Regions from separate parts of the Pseudoalteromonas sp. JSTW genome, predicted to be linked through region 2. Evidence: riboswitches for the same ligand, from Rfam matches in the RefSeq annotation. Region 2 holds a riboswitch; the other holds the start of a gene.

Region 1 (4,406 bases), 1.8 Mb from region 2:
CGTTATGGCTAAACAGTTTCATTATTTTGCGAACCCGATCATCCATAATTCGGCTAAAGCGACGCAGCTCGTCGTAATCTTCAATTTCTCCGGCTTTTGCTAAGCGGTTGCCCAAGCGTGCTAAGTCATCAACTAATACGTTGATCTCTTGTGCTAAACCCAAATGTTCTTCTTGCAATAAAAAGGTTGCAAAGTCAGCAATTGCGCGGTTGATTTCTAATTGCGAAGATTTTGCCAGTGGAATAATAATATCTTGATTCAATAAACGATTTGTTTCTTTATAAATGCGTTCATTTGACCAGCTTGGCTGTTTTTGTTTTATCGCATTTTGCACGTCTTTTAAGCTGAAATCAGCCATCTTAAAACGTTTAAATAAGAGTTCTAACACCCCCCAATGCTCTGTAAGGGTATTTAATAACTTTTTAGCTGGGATCATACGGCTCCAGTAAATCAAAATTTTGGTGTTAGCGTTTAGTAGTAATTTATGTAATTGAGAATAGTTTTATGACTTAGATGCTGCTAGAATCCGCGCCGAAACACTCGACTTACAATTTTTACATTTTTATAAAGGTTGTTCAAACACCATGGTAACCCCACTTATCCTAACCCTGATAGCGGTGGCATTTTTGCTTATCGTTATAGAGGATATTATCCATGTAAACAAGGCCAAAACGACGCTTTTTTTTGGCACTTTATGCTGGATTATCTTGTTTATCTCTCCAATTCATGGGCAAAGCCCAGAAACTATACAACATCAACTTGATCACAATATTTTAGAAATTGCTACTTTGTGGTTATTCCTAATGGCTGCTATGACCTTTGTTGCTTATTTAAACTCGAAAGGGTTTATTCAAAATATTGTTCACAAAATTATGCCAAATCAAATCAGCGAACGAAAGCTGATGTTTTTGATTGGTGGTTTTGCGTTTTTGTTTTCTTCTATTTCCGACAATATCACAGCAACATTAATTTCGCTTGCAGTAGTGATGTCGCTAAAGCTTGATCCTAAAAAATTAATAAAATACGCGACCCTCATTGTATTCAGTGTGAACTCTGGTGGGGTATCACTTATTACGGGTGATGTAACGACCTTAATGATTTTCCTTGATGAGAAAGTCACCATCGGTAACTTGTTATTGCTTATTGTGCCTTCACTTGCAAGTGTGGCGCTATTGGCTGTTATGCTATCTACGGGGATGTCAGGGAATGTCGTATTCGAAAAACAAGCTGCCCGCCGCATAGAAAAGACCGACATCACCATTGCGGTGATCTTTTTCTCGACGATTATCGCAACCCTAACACTCAGTGTGCTTTATAGTGTGCCACCACTATTAACCTTTTTATTTGGTTTGTCGTTAATGTTTTTAGTGGCGCAATTTTTAATGCGCAAGAAAGACGTTAACAAAAAAATTATTGATTATATTCGTGAAATTGAATACGACACGCTCTTATTCTTCGTGGGGGTATTGCTACTCGTAGGTGCGCTTAAAGAAGTGGGTATGCTGTCTAAATTTACGCACTTATATGAGCTTATGGCGCCTGAGTATGCAAACTACTTAATGGGCTTGTTGTCGGCTGCGGTTGATAACGTGCCGCTAACGGCTGCATTACTGAAAGCCGATATTGTCATGAGCTCTCAGCAATGGTTATCGTTTACCTATGCGACAGGTGTCGGAGGCTCAATGCTTATTATCGGCTCTGCAGCGGGTATTATCGCAATGAGTAAAGTAAAAGCATTAACGTTTATGAGTTATTTAAAAATGTCGCTGTATTTATTAATAGCTTATACAACGGGTTATTATGGCTCATACCTAGCGGGAAGTTTTATTTAATACTTGACAGCTAGACGTCTAAACGATAAGTTTCAAAGCCTGCTTTTTATAGCAGGCTTTGTTATTTTAACCAGGTGTTAACTTAACATTCAGAAGAGGTGCGATACTTAGGTATTTAATGTGAGGTGACGATTGCCAATGACCATTAAAGAGGGAAGTACTCGCCGAGGAAAGTAATCGGTCGTCGCGGTTATTTTTCGGTTTATGGGGCTGAATCCTCAAAACTGTCACCAAACTAGGTGGAGAGCTTCTGGCAGTGGACTACTCTTTTTTATCAAAGCACCCCTTGCCGAGTTCTTCTTGAATTAATGTGGATTGTTACCCACAAAAGGAGACGACATGAATACCCAATTAGCCGCCAACTCGAAATCAGATTATGTAGTTGCAAAATTTGGTGGCACCAGTGTAGCTAACTTTGACGCCATGAGTCGTTGTGCAGAAATTGTCTGTGCAGATAATCAAGTACGCGTTGTTGCAGTGAGTGCAAGTGCGGGCGTAACCAATCATTTAGTTGCACTGTGTAAAGGTGATTTAAGCGCAGCACAGCGCGATGAACACATCACAGGTGTTATTGCTATTCAAGAAAATATTTTAGCCGAGCTGTCGCTGGATGCTGATTTAGCTCATGGCTTTGATGAAACCTTAAAAGCATTTCAAACGCTTGCAGCAGCAGGGGCTAAATCGGCCGCTGAGCAAGATGAACTGCTGAGCTTTGGTGAGCGCCTGTCATCTTATTTATTTACTCAAGTACTGCGTGGTCAGGGCTTAGATGCTGTGCGATTTGATGTGCGTAAAGTCTTAAAAACAGATAGTCAATTTGCAAAAGCTACCCCAAACATTGCTGCAACAGCCGCGGCAGCGCAAAAACATTTAGTGCCCTTATTAGCAGAACAAGTTGTGGTAACCCAAGGCTTTATTGGCAGTGATGAGCATAACCAAACAACCACGTTAGGCCGTGGTGGTTCTGACTACAGCGCGGCATTGCTTGCAGAAGCAATTAACGCTAAAAGTGTGCATATTTGGACTGATGTAGTGGGTATTTTCAGTACAGATCCGCGTTTATGTGTAAAAGCCACGCCTATTGCTCGACTAAGCTTTGACGAAGCCGCTGAAATGGCAACCTTTGGGGCAAAAGTATTGCACCCCGCGACTATTTTACCGGCAAGTCGCAGCCATATTAGCGTGTTTGTTGGCTCAAGCCGTGAACCGCAATTAGGGGGCACATGGATTGAAAAAGAAAAGTCAGAGCAGCCTGGTATTCGAGCAGTCACACAGCGTAAAAACCAAATTCTTTTAACGGTTAAAAGCCCAGAAATGCTTTTAGCCAGTGGTTTCTTAGCGCGTGTTTTCACTATTTTAAGTGAGTTTAATATCTCGGTTGATTTAGTAACAACCTCTGAAATCAGTGTGGCAATTACCTTAGATAACGCACCTAACGCATCACGCCCAGAGCTTGATCAAGCCTGTTTAGATAAACTCTCTGAGTTTTGTCATGTATCGGTTGAGAATAACTTAACGTTGGTAGCATTAATTGGTTCAGAAATTCAATTACGTCAGCAAGAAACTAACTTAATGCAGGTATTGAGTGATTTTAATATTCGCTTAATCTGCCATGGTGCAAGTAAACATAACCTGTGCTTTTTAGTTGAGCAGAGTGAGTCTGACCTTGTTGTTCAAGCTATTCATAGTCGTTTATTAGAAAGCCAAAACGCGGCGTAAGTCGTCAAATGTCATAAAAGAGCACTGCCAGTCAGTGCTTTTTTGTGCCACCACGCTAATATCAAAATCATTTACGGTTCGGCTTGATGCGGTCAAGCTATGTTTTTCAATTTCCTCAAACACATTTGGGCTCAAGAGCTTAGCGATAGGCTGTGCAGTTGCTTTGGCCAACGCTTCTTTGAGTGTCCAAATTCTAAAAAAACACCCAGCTTGCTCGTTTATATCGTTAAAGGCGCTAATTAGGTTGACTTCTTCTTGGTGATAAAAGTGTTTGGCAAGTTTTACAAAGGGGCGTGTTTTTGTGTAGTGTTCAATATCGAAACCAAATTTATGTTGCTCAGGGTTGAGTGCTGCGCCGATAAAACCACGCGAATGCGATAAACAGGCCCAAATGGGCTCACCCTCAGGCGTGTGTAGTTTAAGCTTGCTGTCTGCGTCATCAAATTGGCTTGAAATGTCGCAAAGAGGTGTGTTTTTAAATGCTGGAACGCTGAGCTTTAATAAATACTTAAGTGTTAACCGTGTGGCAATGTACTCTTGTTTTGCTGCTTGTACTTTGCGCTTTGCAAGTACGCTTTGCTCAAACTGGCTGAGTAATTTACTAACCGGCAGGGCACTAATATCGATATGTGAAGCATCCACAAGTACGATTTGTTTATCAGCTGAACTTACTGCTGAATCAATTTTTAAAGTGTTAGAAAAATAGTGACTGCTCATGGTTTGCGGCTTTCGCATATACTCAGAATTAGATTTGTTTATTTTTACAGCAAATGCACGGTTGCAGGCACACACAAACGCAAATTGTTTACGCAGTTGACTGTAATTATGGTTTAATGAGGAAAAATAATAACAGAA
Region 2 (4,406 bases):
ACTCACCTATCGATGAACTCGTGCCCGTTTGCTCATATTCAGTCAAGATCATTTCAATATTATGATTACGTGGAATGACTGCAGGATTAACAGCGCGCATCACTCCGTAACTTTCACCCGAAATTCTTAACCGCCATTTACAAAGCCATTCTTTTAAACTACCCGGGAGCGGGAAATCTGTTCGTAATGACTCTGTCAGCGCATTAAATGTGTTCGTGTAATCAAGTTTATGTTGTTTCATCAAAGTGAGTAACTCTGAAACTAATGCTTGATCGCCTGCCTGCTCGCCATCTAAACCTAACTTTAGTCGCCACATGGTATCAAATGCCGTGTTAAACTTAGCAGCAAAGCCATTTATAATCGCTGATAATTCACTGAGCGCACGTTCCTCATCTTTAAAAAGCGGTAATAAGCTTTCTGCAAGACGCGCGCAATTCCAATTTGCAATAGTTGGTTGATTACCAAAAGCATAACGTCCTTGGTGGTCAATAGAGCTAAAAACTGTTTCTAAATCAAACTGATTCATCATTGCACACGGGCCATAATCAATGGTTTCACCACTAATTAATGTGTTATCTGTGTTCATCACACCATGAATAAACCCAATTCGCATCCAGCCCACAACAAGCTCAATCTGCTTATCGATTACCGCCGCTAAAAAGTCTGTAATACGCTGCTCACCTTCACTTTTAATATCAGGAAAATGACAACTAATTGCGTATTCAACTAACTTTTCAAGTCCTTCAATATCACCCTGAGTTGCTAAATATTGAAATGAACCAACACGGATATGGCTATTCGCGACACGCGTTACAACGGCACCGGGTCGTGGGGGTTGTCGGTAAACAGTTTCTCCAGTCGTTACAACAGCAAGGCAACGGGTAGTTGCAATATCTAAGGCCGCCAAGGCTTCACTCATGATATATTCACGTATGGCAGGGCCTAGTGCACAACGACCATCTCCCCCACGCGAAAAAACCGTTGCACCTGCACCTTTTAATTGCAAATCCCATAATGCGCCATGTTTATCTTCAATGGCACCAAGCAAGTGCGCACGACCATCCCCCAAACGCGGCGAAAAATGACCGAATTGATGACCCGAATAGCCAAGCGCCACAGGCTTTACAGCGTTATCTACCTCTGAGCCACTTAAACGTTTTGCTAAAAACTCAGGGTCAGTGCTAATGTCAAACTCGCGGGCTAAATTAGCATTAAATAGCAATAAGTTCGGGTCAGAAACCGCTGTTGGGGTGTCTTCAATTGCTAACAGATCACTAATGTCTGTATATCGGGTGTGCAGTTTCATATTATTCCTTAGGGTGTTGCAATGCCTACTCGGTTATCACCCACTCCATAAGCAACTAATTGACTCAGTGCTTGCAGGCTATAACCACTTTGCTGCTGTAGTTCATTGAAAAAGTTCTGCGCCGCTTGCTGTGATTTTTTGGTCTGCAATCCCCCATCAATGAGCTGATGAGCACGAAGATAACTTTCCACATCTCGCGAGAGCAAAAAGGTATCTTTTCCCATCGCGCGCAACGCATAAGGGCCGGTGTTCCCGCCTAAGCGTGCGCCATGCTTCTTCAAGTAAGCCCATAAACCAATAATGTTGTCGCTGGGCCACTGTGCAATAAATTGGCTAAAGCTTGCATTTTTTTCAGCGACTTCATGGATCATGTAAGCATTTTCAGGAATTGTTTGCACTTTTTTGAAATTGCGAATAATTCGCTCATCCATCGCTTTTTGTTCGAGCATATCAGGTGGCATCATCAATAGTTTTTCGACGCTAAAGTCCCAAAATACTTCACGAAACCCCGCCCATTTATTATTGATTACAGACCAATAGAATCCACTTTGAAATACCTTACGAGTGAACTCCTCCAACCATAAATCATCCGCTATGTTAGCAATATCAGCATCATCGAGCGGGTTTGATAACAGTGCATGCAGCATTTCTTCACTGCCTTTTCTTTTAACGGCTCGTTGATAAATGTCGGTAAACTTTTCCATCATTCTTCCAATTCGTCTGCTTCGTTCTAAGTGTACGTAAAAACGAAGTTATACGTAACCCGATTGCTTAATTGGTCAATAAAAAACAAATCCACCGCCTTGACACCTAGAAGGCTAAAATGCTTTAATCAGCGCCAATACCCTATTTCATTATGTTGGCTTTAACGTTAAAGCGAGCATAAAGGGCTGGAAGAGGTGCGTTATTCAGGTAGCGTATGGGAAGAGCACAGACTCTGTTGATCATACGTGAGGGGAAATTAACGCCGAGAAGTAACACCGTTTGTGAGGTGCTTATTTCGGGCGACTGGGCTGAATCCCAGCGACTGTCACCAACAATAGCAATGCTATTGATAAGTTTGGTGGAGAGCTTCTGGTCTTAGTATAATAAGGCCGTCGCGTCTTTATTATTTTAAGCCCATTCGCTCTTCGAATTATACCTTGTTCGAATGACGACATGCGACTCCATTCAATTGTTTCCGCACTGACTCTTCGAATACCTTATAAGTTCGTGAGAGATGATCAACAATTTTGATTTAAACGACTATCCATTATGGACAGCGCTAATCACGCCATTTTCTGAATCTGGCGAGGTAGACTACATCGCCCTTGAACAGCTTGTGGCTGAACAACAAGCTGCCAACAATGGTATTTTATTGCTGGGCAGTACCGGTGAAGGGCTTGCTCTTTCACTCAAAGAACAACAAGCCATTGTTGAACACGTATGCCAGCTAACCCCTAGCGTACCGCTTATGGTTGCCGTTGGTGGTATGAACCTTAAGCAGCAAGTTGCGTGGGTCGAGTACTGTAATCAACTGCCTATTCATGGCTACTTGTTAGGTTCGCCACTGTATGCAAAGCCTGGCGTTATTGGCCAAACTCATTGGTTTGAAAGCTTACTAAATGCGAGTAAACACCCATGTATGCTATACAACGTACCTGGACGCAGTGCTGTTGAGATTTCACCTACCGTCATTAAAAACCTCGCCGATCATAAAAACCTGTGGGCACTTAAAGAAGCCAGTGGTGACATCGGCAAATTTGAAGGCTTTAGAACGGCCTCACCTAAGCTCGCCATTTTTAGTGGTGACGATGCACTGATGCCATATTTTGCGCAAGCGGGTGCTAAAGGCTTAGTGTCAGTGGCGGCGAATGCATGGCCAAGTCAAACTCATGAGTTTGTTAAACGAAGTTTAAGCGGTCAACATCCCAATTTATTCACCGATTGGTCTAGCGCAATTCAAAGCTTATTTGCTGTCGCAAACCCAATTCCCGTAAAAGTACTGATGCACCTGCAAGGTAGAATAAACACCCCGCAATTACGTCCACCGCTGACTCATTTAGAGCTTGAGCATACAGACAGCATCACCCACGCAAACAATACAATTTTATCTTGGAACTAAAAACAGGTTTTATCATGAGCTGGTTAGCATTATTAAATAACTTAGAATCGGGCACAGTACGTGCCGCAACACAAGACGAGAATGGCAACTGGCATGCCAATATTGAAGTAAAACAAGGCATTTTAGAGGCCTTTAAAAATGGCACAAACACGGAGTTTCCTGGTGGATTTGTTGATAAACACAATTTAGCCCCTCAAGGCTTTGCCGCAGATGCAGGTGTGCGTATGGTCCCTGGCGGTAGCAGTGTTCGCCGAGGTGCGCACGTTGCTAAAGGCACGATCATTATGCCACCCGCGTATGTAAACATCGGAGCATTTATTGATGAAGGGACTATGGTCGATAGCCACGCTTTAGTAGGGTCATGTGCACAAGTGGGTAAAAATGTTCACCTGAGCGCAGCGGTTCAGTTAGGTGGCGTACTTGAACCAATTGGTGCCAGTCCTGTGGTTATTGAAGATGATGCATTTATCGGCGCAGGTTGTGTGATTGTAGAGGGCGTTGTCGTTAAAAAAGGCGCAGTGCTTGCACCGGGAGTCCGCTTATCTGCGACCATTCCAGTCTATGATTGCGTGAACGAGCGCCAATTAGAAAAAGGCGAACCAATCCCTGAGTACGCTATTGTGATCCCAGGTTCTCGCCCTGCTTCCAATGCATGGGCTCGCGAGCAAGGCCTCAGCATGTCATGTGCGCTCATCGTAAAATACCGTGACGAACAAAGTGACGCGTCATTGTTATTAGAAGAGGTTTTACGTTAATGAGCTTTTTGAGCACGCCCATCAAGCAAGCAGTTGAACAAGTTTCAGCGCACCTTGATACGCCATTTTTTATCTATGACCTTGATAAATTAACGACACATTTAAAACAACTCACAGCCCAAACCGATGTGAAACTGTGGTATGCCGTTAAGGCTAATCCCCTGTCTCGCATTATTCAGTGTTTAGACAGTGCGGGGTTTAATTTTGATGTGGCGAGTAAAGGTGAACTTGAGCAAGTACT

The links. Region 2 has a riboswitch for lysine ahead of dapA (4-hydroxy-tetrahydrodipicolinate synthase). Riboswitches for the same ligand answer to the same signal wherever they lie in the genome.
Region 1: linked by a shared signal. The riboswitch ahead of lysC (lysine-sensitive aspartokinase 3) and the one ahead of dapA (4-hydroxy-tetrahydrodipicolinate synthase) in region 2 are both predicted to bind lysine.

Annotation. Positions count from the first base shown of each region.
Region 1 is NZ_CP058972.1:2,103,956-2,108,361, reverse strand. Features, by position in the region: gene GZH31_RS09655 (hypothetical protein) at 1-436, opposite strand, end outside; gene nhaD (sodium:proton antiporter NhaD) at 585-1,832, shown strand; lysine riboswitch at 1,918-2,090, shown strand; gene lysC (lysine-sensitive aspartokinase 3) at 2,172-3,551, shown strand; gene GZH31_RS09640 (4'-phosphopantetheinyl transferase superfamily protein) at 3,528-4,268, opposite strand.
Region 2 is NZ_CP058972.1:222,905-227,310, reverse strand. Features, by position in the region: gene GZH31_RS01120 (YdiU family protein) at 1-1,306, opposite strand, end outside; gene GZH31_RS01115 (DNA-3-methyladenine glycosylase I) at 1,315-2,010, opposite strand; lysine riboswitch at 2,193-2,388, shown strand; gene dapA (4-hydroxy-tetrahydrodipicolinate synthase) at 2,526-3,410, shown strand; gene GZH31_RS01105 (2,3,4,5-tetrahydropyridine-2,6-dicarboxylate N-succinyltransferase) at 3,425-4,165, shown strand; gene GZH31_RS01100 (PLP-dependent decarboxylase) at 4,165-4,406, shown strand, end outside.